Regions from separate parts of the Streptomyces sp. NPDC096132 genome, predicted to be linked through region 2. Evidence: riboswitches for the same ligand, from Rfam matches in the RefSeq annotation. Region 2 holds a riboswitch; the other holds the start of a gene.
What was found. A riboswitch is a leader RNA that binds a small molecule or an ion and turns the genes downstream of it on or off. The one in region 2 is predicted to bind cyclic di-AMP.
Positions count from the first base shown of each region.

Region 1: linked by a shared signal. The riboswitch ahead of ACIRF9_RS14200 (NlpC/P60 family protein) and the one ahead of ACIRF9_RS37410 (C40 family peptidase) in region 2 are both predicted to bind cyclic di-AMP.

Region 1 is NZ_JBIWGA010000005.1:226,606-231,770, reverse strand. It holds gene pcrA (DNA helicase PcrA) at 1-1,728, opposite strand, end outside; cyclic di-AMP (ydaO/yuaA leader) riboswitch at 1,962-2,135, shown strand; gene ACIRF9_RS14200 (NlpC/P60 family protein) at 2,143-3,291, shown strand; gene ACIRF9_RS14195 (tellurite resistance/C4-dicarboxylate transporter family protein) at 3,441-4,484, shown strand; gene ACIRF9_RS14190 (hypothetical protein) at 4,462-4,815, opposite strand.
Region 2 is NZ_JBIWGA010000021.1:14,127-19,291, forward strand. It holds gene ACIRF9_RS37400 (ATP-dependent Clp protease proteolytic subunit) at 59-694, shown strand; gene ACIRF9_RS37405 (hypothetical protein) at 702-1,010, shown strand; cyclic di-AMP (ydaO/yuaA leader) riboswitch at 1,360-1,562, shown strand; gene ACIRF9_RS37410 (C40 family peptidase) at 1,566-2,039, shown strand; gene ACIRF9_RS37415 (ATP-binding protein) at 2,084-2,563, opposite strand; gene ACIRF9_RS37420 (helix-turn-helix domain-containing protein) at 2,777-3,637, shown strand; gene ACIRF9_RS37425 (DUF397 domain-containing protein) at 3,647-3,880, shown strand; gene ACIRF9_RS37430 (8-amino-7-oxononanoate synthase) at 3,955-5,082, opposite strand.

The DNA of each region.
Region 1 (5,165 bases), on a different contig from region 2:
CTGCAACTCGGCGAGGTAGCCGGTGCGTTCCAGCACGGCCTCCAGGACGGTCGCGGGGCCTGCGCCGGACTCGACGATCGTACGGAGCTCCTCCATCAGGGCGTTGAACCGCTTCACGGCGTTCGTCGACCGCGCGGCCATGCCGTACGCCTCGTCGACGCGCTTCAGCGCCTGCGGGAAGCTGATCTTCTCCCGCTGGGAGAGGGCGTCGATCATCGCCTCCGCGCGGTCGCCGATGCCGCGCTTGGGGACGTTGAGGATGCGGCGCAGCGGGACGGAGTCCTCCGGGTTGGCGATGACCCGCAGGTAGGCCAGGACGTCCCGGACCTCCTTGCGCTCGTAGAAGCGGACGCCGCCGACGACCTTGTAGGGCAGGCCGACGCGGATGAAGACCTCTTCGAAGACACGGGACTGGGCGTTGGTGCGGTAGAAGACGGCGACGTCACCGGCCTTCGCGTCGCTCGCGTCGGTCAGTCGGTCTATCTCGTCGGCGACGAACTGGGCCTCGTCGTGCTCGGTGTCGGCGACATAGCCGGTGATGCGCGCGCCCGCGCCCGCGTTGGTCCACAGGTTCTTGGGGCGGCGGGACTCGTTGCGCTCGATGACCGCGTTGGCGGCGGAGAGGATCGTCTGCGTGGAGCGGTAGTTCTGCTCGAGCAGGATCGTCGTCGCGTCCGGGTAGTCCTCCTCGAACTGGAGGATGTTGCGGATCGTCGCGCCCCGGAAGGCGTAGATCGACTGGTCGGCGTCACCCACGACGCACAGCTCGGCGGGCGGCACGTCGTACTCGCTGGGGGGTACGTCGACCGGGTGCTCAAAGGTGCCGACCAGCTCCCTGACCAGGGCGTACTGGGCGTGGTTGGTGTCCTGGTACTCGTCGACGAGGACATGACGGAAGCGGCGGCGGTAGTGCTCGGCGACGTCCGGGAACGCGCGCAGCAGGTTGACCGTCGTCATGATCAGGTCGTCGAAGTCGAGGGCGTTCGCCTCGCGCAGCCGGGACTGGTACATCGCGTAGGCCTGGGCGAGGGTCTTCTCGAAGCCGTCGGCGGCCTGGGCGGCGAAGTCCTCCTCGTCGATCAGCTCGTTCTTCAGGTTGCTGATCTTGGCGCTGAAGGACTTCGGCGGGAAGCGCTTGGGGTCGAGGTCCAGGTCGCGGCAGACCAGGGCCATCAGGCGCTTGGAGTCGGCGGCGTCGTAGATCGAGAAGGAGGACGTGAAGCCCAGCTTCTTGCTCTCGCGGCGCAGGATGCGCACGCACGCGCTGTGGAAGGTCATCACCCACATCGCGTTGGCGCGCGGGCCGACGAGCTGCTCGACGCGCTCCTTCATCTCGCCCGCGGCCTTGTTGGTGAAGGTGATCGCGAGGATCTGGCCCGGATGCACGTTCCGCTCGGCGAGGAGGTGGGCGATGCGGTGGGTGAGCACGCGGGTCTTGCCGGAGCCGGCGCCGGCGACGATGAGCAGGGGGGTACCGGCGTGGACGACGGCCGCGCGCTGGTTGTCGTTGAGCCCCTCCAGGAGCGCCGCCGCGTCGATCGCCGGGCGCGGGGCGCCGTCGCGGTAGTAGGCATCGCGGTCCGGGGGCACGTCGAACTTCCCGCCGAACAGATCGTCCGGAACCGACTCCGGAGCGTGATCGTCCTCGGGCGGCGGCGGGGGCTCCTCGTCGTGGCCGCGAGGGCCCTGGAGGTCCGCCAGGAAGCTGTCGTCAAAGAGGCTGCTCATCGCTCTCCGAGTCTAGGGTGCCCCACTGACAACGCGGAGCCGTCCCGGGAAACATGCCCACCCTCACCTTCCGAGGCGGCCGTATCACAGCATGTGATCCCATGGATGAGCTTTGCTCAAGGTAACGAAAATGTATCGGGCATATCGCCCATCAACCTTCACAGGGGCCACACGAGTTGGCTACCGTGCCGGGCAGGCCTCCACGGATCCCCACCGGCGAACCTCGCCGGGCCGCGCGGCCTCCGCCGAGTCCGGTGCGCCCTTGTGCGGCAGCCGGAGCCGGGGACCCACCGATTCCCCGGGGTGAATCGGCCCGACCGCCCAGTGGGGCAGGGCCGTAGGGCGCCCTTCCGAACCATCCGCCCGAACCCGACAGCTAACCCGGTAGGCGGACGATGGAAGGAGTCGCCTCCCTTGGCGTCGCAGCACCGCAAGCCGCGCTTCCCGGGCACCCGCGTGGCAGGCATACGCACGCCCGCCCTCGCCACCGCCGCCCTCACGTCCGTGGCCCTGCTCTCCCAGTCGGCCAACGCCGCCCCCGCCGACGACGGCAAGCCGAGCCTGGAGGAGGTCGAGAAGAAGGTCGACGACCTCTACCGCCAGGCGGAGTCGGCGACCGAGAAGTACAACGCCGCCAAGGAGAAGACGACCAAGCAGCGCAAGCGCGTCGACACGCTCCTCGACGACGTCGCCCAGCGCACCCAGAAGCTCAACGAGGCACGGGAGGAGCTGGGTTCCTTCGCCGCGGCCCAGTACCGCACCGGCGCCTCCGCCCCCGACACGGCGACCTTCCTGCTGGCCGACTCCCCGCAGGACTACTTCGACCAGACGCAGCTGATGAGCCGGCTGACCGACCGCCAGAAGGGCGCGGTCGACGACTACTTCACCGAGCAGTCGGCGACGATGAAGAAGCGGCAGGAGGCCACCGAGAGCCTCTCGGCGCTCACCGACACGCAGAGCGATCTGAAGACCGCCAAGGCCACGGTCCAGCAGAAGCTCGGCGACGCGCGCGAGCTGCTGTCGCAGCTGACGGCCCAGGAGAAGGCGCGGCTGGCGGCGATCGAGAAGCGGAAGCAGGAGGAGGCCGCGCGCAAGGCGGCGGAGCTCGCCCAGCAGCAGGCCGCCGAAGCGGCCGCCCAGCAGCAGAGCGCCGACACCTCCGAGACGACCGGCTCCTCGTCGTCCGGCACGGACTCGTCGTACGCCACCAAGGCCGAGAAGGCGCTCGCCTTCGCCCGCGCGCAGATCGGCAAGCCGTACGTCTGGGGCGCCACCGGCCCCGACTCCTACGACTGCTCCGGCCTCACCCAGGCCGCCTGGAAGGCCGCGGGCGTCACCCTCCCGCGCACCACCTACGACCAGGTGAACGCCGGCACCACCGCCTCCCTCGCCGACGCCCAGCCCGGCGACCTGGTCTTCTTCTACGACGACGTCAGCCACGTCGGCATCTACATCGGCAACGGCATGATGATCCACGCCCCGAAGCCGGGCGCGTACGTCCGCGAGGAGTCGATCTACTACGACGGAGAGTCGGGCATCCACAGCGTGGTTCGCCCGGCCTGAGGCAGTCACAGCGGCAGGCGTACCGCGGCCAGACCGAGGCACGCGCGCGTGAGGCGTTTTGTGCGACTACGCGCGCGTGCGCCGTTTTTTGCAGCCACGCGCGCGTGTGCCCCCGCGCAAGCCGCTCCGCACTCCTTAGCATCGGCCCCATGCCCGGCTCCTCCTCCCTTCGCGCCTGGTGGGCGCAGCGTCCGCCGGCGGCCGGGGCCGCCGTTCTGGCGACCGGCATCCTGTCCGTCGGACTGCACCTGGCGGGATACGAGACGTTGTCCCGCGTCGCGCTGGCGCTGGCCGGCGCCGCCTGGGTGGCGCTGGGCGCGGACTTCGTCGTACGCCTGGTGCGGGAGCGCGAGCGGTGGCTCGCGGAGGCGGGCACGCCGGCCGGACTGACCGCCGTGGCCGCCACGACCGTCCTCGGCACACGGGTCTCGGCGCTCGGCTGGCAGTCCCTCGCGTGGGCGTCGCTGGCCCTGTCGGCCGTGCTGTGGCCGGTGCTGCTGACGGGCGTCGCACGGCAGGTCGTACGGCATCTCGCGGGGCACCGGGGACGGCGGATGCCCGGGGACGTGTTCCTGTGCTGTGTGGCCACCCAGGGGCTCGCGGTGCTGGGCGCGACGCTCGCCAAGGCGGAGGCGATGACGTGGCCGGCGTACACGGCGCTGGCGCTGTTCTGGCTGGGGCTGGTGCTCTACGTGCTGATGCTGGCCCTGTTCGACTGGCGGCAGGTGACCGAGGGCGCCGGCGACCAGTGGATCGCGGGCGGGGCACTCGCCGTCTCGGCGTTCGCGGGGGCGAGGCTCATCGCCGCCGACCGCGGGGAGCTGTATCTGTGGAACGCCGACGACAGGGGCGCCCTGCGCGCGATGACCGTCGCGCTGCTCGTGCTCTCGCTGTGCTGGTACGCCGTACTGCTCGCCGCCGAGGTGTTCCGGCCGCGCCTGCGCTACGACGTCCGGCGATGGGCGACGGTGTTCCCGATGGGGGTGACGGCGGCGGCGATGCTCTCCGTCGCCGCGGCCGTCCGCATCCCGGGCCTCAAGGGGCCCGGGGAGGTGCTGCTGTGGGTCGCGGTGGCCGCGTGGCTGGCCGTCGCCGTGGCGGCGCTGGCCATGGTCCGCCGGTCCGTGACGGCCTCCGGGTTCCCCGGCTCCCCGGGATCCACCCGGTCCGTCAGGTCCAGAGGACCGCGATGAAGATGTTCGCCACGGTCAGCAGGCCGACCAGGCCGAACAGCGACTTGTCCACCTTCTCGTCGTCCCGCTTCACATAGACCAGGCCGAGGATCACGATCAGCAGCGCCAGCTTCACACCGATCTTGATGTTGTTGACGGGCTGGTCGTCGGCCTGATTGAGGCCGACCAGGATCACGCCCGTGACCAGCATCGTCGCCGCGCCGTGCAGCATGGCGGGGACGAAGCGGGCCGTGCCCTGGCCCATCGCCTTCATCTGTGTGAGGAAGCCGCCCAGGAGCGCGGCGATGCCGATGATGTGCAGGCCGACGAAAAGATGGATGAGTACGTCCATGAGGCCGGATGCTAATCAGCCGTGCCCGTGCCCCCCACACCGGCCCTCCCCATGTGACCTGGCTTGCATATATGCGTCCCATAGCAGCCTGCCGCGCCGAGGTGTCCCGGAATCGCCGCATCGGTCACCGCTCCGCGCGAAGCCGACGCCCCCGACCCGGCTCCCTCGACAGAAACGATCACCTGCCGGTCCACTCGCGCCATTTCCATACATCGCGTTACCAACCCGACACAGACGGGCCTAGCGTCCTCCCCCAGGTGACCGGCTCCCCACCGCCGCCCGGGCCAGGGGCGGCAGTCGGCCACCACCGCCGAGAAGGTCCGGCGGCGTGCCCCGCTCCCCCTGTGCGG
Region 2 (5,165 bases):
CACGTACATCCTGTACATTTTTTACAGATGAGCCAGCCGTCGAAGGAGGGGGTTGCCCATGACCCGGCCGTCCGCCCGTTATGTCCTGCCCGAGTTCACCGAGCGCACGAGCTTCGGGACGCGGACGATGGATCCGTACTCGAAGCTCCTGGAGGAACGGATCGTCTTCCTGGGCACGCCGATCGACGACACCTCGGCCAACGACGTGATGGCCCAGCTCATGTACCTGGAGCACAAGGACCCGGACCGGGACATCGCGCTCTACATCAACTCTCCCGGCGGCTCGTTCAGCGCGATGACCGCGCTCTACGACACGATCCGGTACGTCACCTGTGACGTGGAGACGACCTGCCTGGGCCAGGCCGGCTCGTCCGCGGCGGTGCTGCTGGCGGCGGGCGCCCCCGGCAAGCGGTTCGCGCTGCCGGGCGCCCGGATGGTGATCCAGCAGCCGGCGCTGCCCGAACCGGTCGAGGGGCAGGCCAGCGACCTGGCCATCCAGGCCGATGAGCTGGCCCGCACCCGGGACCTGCTGGAGGAGATGCTCGTACGGCACACCGGCCGCAGCCCCGGACAGGTGACCGCGGACATCGAGCGCGACCTGATCCTGACGGCGCCCGGGGCCGTGGAGTACGGCCTGATCGACGGGGTCGTCCCCAGCCGCCGGGACCTGTCCGGCGGACGCGGTGGGCGGTGAGCCGCCGATGCTGCCTCCCGAGCTGCCGCCGCTGCCCGCGCTCACCCGCGCCGAGGCCGAGCTGATCGACCGTTATCTGGACGTGGTGGACCTGCTCGGGCGGATCAACCCCGCGCATCACGGGGACACGTACCGCGGGCTGAGGGCCGCCCAGGCGCTGGTGGCGAGGGCGGCGGAGCTGCGCGACGCGCTGACGCTGATGCACCAGCGGGGCGAGAGCGAGCTGCACGCGCCGACCCTCGCGCGGGCGCTGCGCGTGCTGGACGGGGAGCGCCGTACGGCGCGCGTCACGGTGCCTCCGCTCTCCGACAGTTGACCCACGGTCGTCCGGCCCTGAGCGCCCGCGTCACGAACGCGACGTCCGGGCCGGAGTTGAAACGCACCAGACGGGTTACCCCCGTTCGGCGGAGCGGCGGCTCCTTTTGCGAGCGCGCGCATTGTGCCGAAGGCGCCGTTTCCCGGGGCGGCTCAAGGGGTAGCGGCGCAGGTCGGGGGGTCTTTGGCACCCTTGACTCCTGATCGCCCATCAGGGTGTCCACCCGAACGGGTGAGTGGTGAGTAACCCCACAAATCCCCGGTTGCGTTGGGATTTTTGGTCAACGGTGAGTCAAGATCCGTGTCTGACGACAAGTCCCCGCCACAAGCGGCGGGGCGGTCCGGGCGGACGCCGAGTCCTGCCGCTGCCCGGATTGACCGGTCGACAGAAGTGCATCGGCAGGAGTGGAGGACCCAAGCACGACGGGTCGCCGGAACGGTCACGCCATGACCGGGTCGAGCAGCCCTTGGGGTGAAGCCGCGCGAGCGGCCGGGCACCTTTGTCAGCCCGAATCCGACAGGTCATCCTTCACAGGCGGTTGACGAAGGGTTGCGCATGACTGCGCTCAATCGTGTCCCGTCGCTCATGGCCCGGGCCGGTACGGCCTCGGCCTTCGCCATCGCCGCCGTGGGCGGCTCGATCGTGATCCCCGGGGTCGCCTCCGACGCGGCGGCCGCCACCCCGGCGACGAAGGCACTTCAGGTCGCGGCCTCCAAGAAGGGCTCCCCGTACAAGTACGGGGCCACCGGACCGAAGAGGTTCGACTGCTCGGGTCTCACGCTGTACTCGTACAAGAAGGCGGGCAAGACCCTGCCGCGTACGGCGGCGCAGCAGTACAACAAGACCCGCCACATCTCGGCCTCCAACCGCAAGGCCGGCGACCTCGTGTTCTTCCACTCGGGGTCGTACGTGTACCACGTCGGGATCTACGCGGGTAAGGGCAAGATCTGGCACTCGCCGAAGACCGGTGACGTGGTGAAGCTGCAGAAGATCTGGACCAAGAGCGTCTGGTACGGCCGGGTCCGCTGACCCCCGTTGTCCTCCCGGGCGGTGACGGCGTCCCTGACGCGTCGTCACCGGCCCGGGAGCTCTCCCGCCGGTGGGGTGGTCAGGGCCCCGGCCACCGGCTCCGCCGGGACGGTCCACGGCAGCTCGACCGTGACCGTCTTGCCGCCCTCGCGCGTGGGGCGGACTCTGAGCTTGCCGCCGTACTCGGCGGTCAGCCAGCGAATGATCACCAGGCCTCGGCCGTTGTCCTGCTGGACGGCGGCCGGCAGTCGTTTGGGGAAGCGCGGGTGGCTGTCGGTGACGCCGATCAGCAGGCGTTCGTCACGGTCGAGGACCAGGGACACCGTGAAGGTGGGTGACTGCCCGAAGGTGTGCTGTACGGCGTTGGTGGCGAGTTCGGAAACGATCAGCCGGATGGTGTCGGCCGCCTCGCTGTCCGCCGGCAGACCCCATTCGACGAGGGTGCCGGCCACGAAGCCGCGGGCCGTGGAGACCGAGGCGGGATCGCTCGGCAGAGTGACGGATGCTTCCAGATGGTCTGCCATGGCGACCTCGTCCCTTTCCCACGGGACCGGAGTCCGACACGCTGCGGATGGTTCGAGTACGGTCCCGGACTGGTGCTTCTTCGCCAGACTGCCATTACCGCGCCGGTCACGGGTGGCGATCCACCAAGATATGCATATATCTGTCGCCCAATGCGGTGAACTCTGCCACGGCAGAGCGTTTTTGGACGGCCCCCGAGGAGTAAGGAGGAGCCCATGCAGCACGGTCCCGCGGTGCGCCGCCGGAAGCTGGGCGCCGAACTGCGCAGTCTGCGCGCCCGGGCGGGGCTCACCAGCGGTGAGGCGGCCCGGCTCGTCGGCTGGCACCAGTCCAAGGTGAGCCGCATCGAGACCGGCACCAGTGGTACGAAACCGGCCGATGTACGGTTACTTCTCGACGCCTACGGGGTGACCGACCCGCAACTGCGGGAGCTGATGCTGGCGTTGGCCGGCTCGGAGGAGAGCGGCGGCCGGGACCACTGGTGGCACGCCTACCGCGGGGTCCTGCCGGCCGCCTACCGGGACTTCATCAGCCTGGAGTCGCAGGCCGGAGCGATGCGCACGCTGGAGACGACCGTGGTCCCGGGACTGCTGCAGACGCCCGAGTACGCGCGCGCCGTGACCCGGGCGGCGGTGGAGGGCGCGGACGAGGACCAGCTGGACACGCTGGTGGAGGTGCGGATCGCCCGCCAGGACGTCCTGCGCAGGCAGCCGCCGCTGCGGCTGAGCGCGGTGCTGGACGAGGCGGTGCTGCGGCGGGAGGTGGGCGGCCCCGAGGTCATGGCCCGTCAGCTTCTTCGGCTGACGGAGGCGGCCCGGCTGCCCCAAGTGCGCTTGCAGGTCCTGCCGTTCGCGGCCGGCGCCCATATCGGAGTGACCGGCCCTTTCGTTATCTTCTCATTTTCGAGCGGTTCCGATCTGGACGTGGTTGTTCTCGACCACTTGACGAGTAGCCTCTATCTCGAACGGAAAGAAGACCTCGAGGCCTACACCGAGGCCTTCAACGCCCTTCGGGCCCATGCCCTTTCGCCCGAGGAAACACTGGAATACATCGCCGCGATAGCTGACGGCGCGTAGGGAGGCACCATGTCTGCACTGCCTCGGAACGTACCCCGCAGCACCGATCCCCACGCTCTCCCGGAGGTGCGGTGGCTGCGCAGCAGCTACAGCACGGGAGCGAACAACTGCGTGGAAACGGCCCGGCCGGCCTCCGGGCCCTGGGCCGGGCTGCTCGCCGTACGCGACTCCAAGGACCCGTCCGGGCCCGCCCTGCTCTTCTCCCCCGAGAGCTGGTCGGGATTCACGGCCGCGTTCCGCTGACCACGGCGTCGAACACCGTCGCCTGATCACCGTCATCCGCCATCAGGGGCGACCCACGGCCGTGTCACGCCGACTCATGGTCGTGTCTCCCCGATCACCCGTACAGCGCGTTCCAGCTCGGCCCCGGAGAGGTCCGCGCGGGCGGTCAGCCTGAGGCGCGAGATGCCGTCGGGCACGGAGGGAGGACGGAAGCAGCCCACGGCCAGCCCTGCCGACCGGCAGTCCGCCGCCCATCGCACGGCCCCCTCCGGGGACGGCGCACGCACGGAGACGACCGCGGCGTCCGGACGTACCGCTTCCAGGCCCTCGGCCGTCAGCCGGGAGTGCAGCTCGGCCGCCACCGCACGCGCGCGCGCCGCCCGCTGCGGCTCCCTGCGCAGCAGCCTCAGCGCGGCCAGTGCCGCGCCCGCCGCCGCCGGGGCCAGTCCGGTGTCGAAGATGAACGTCCGGGCCGCGTTGACCAGATGGTCGATCACGCGCGCGGGACCCAGCACGGCCCCGCCCTGGCTGCCGAGCGACTTCGACAGCGTCACCGTGACGACGACGTCCTCGGCGCCCGCGAGACCCGCCGCGTACGGGGCACCGCGCCCGCCGTCGCCGAGCACACCCAGCCCATGGGCGTCGTCCACCACGAGCCCGGCGCCGTGCTCCCGGCAGGCGGCCGCGAGTCCGGCCAGCGGGGCGGCGTCGCCGTCGACCGAGAAGACCGTGTCGGAGACCGCCACGGCCGGGCCGTCGTGCGTGCCGAGGGCCTTGCGCACGGCGTCCAGGTCGGCGTGCGCGACGACCTGGGTGGTGCCCCGGGCCAGCCGGCAGCCGTCGATGAGCGAGGCGTGGTTGCCCGCGTCGGAGACGATCAGGGAGCCGTGCGGGGCCAGCGCGGTGACCGCGGCGAGGTTGGCGGCGTACCCCGAGGAGAAGACCAGGGCCGCCTCCACCCCGCAGAAGTCGGCGAGCTCGCGCTCGAGCTCGGTGTGCAGTTCGGTGGTGCCGGTGACCAGCCGCGAGCCGGTCGCGCCGCCGCCCCAGGTCCGCGCGGCCGCCGCGGCGCCCTCCGTGATCTCCGGGTGCCGGGACAGGCCCAGGTAGTCGTTGCTCGCGAGATCGAGCAGCGGAGAGTCGGACGGGCGGGGGCGCAGCGTCCGTACGAGTCCGGCCCGGCGGCGCAGTTCCGCCTGTTCGTCGATCCAGCCGAACGCCATGGGTCCTCCGGTGCTTTTGTAGGTAGCGGACAGACACTAGCGGCAGCAATCGCTACCCACGGTGTGGCAATACCCACACGTCG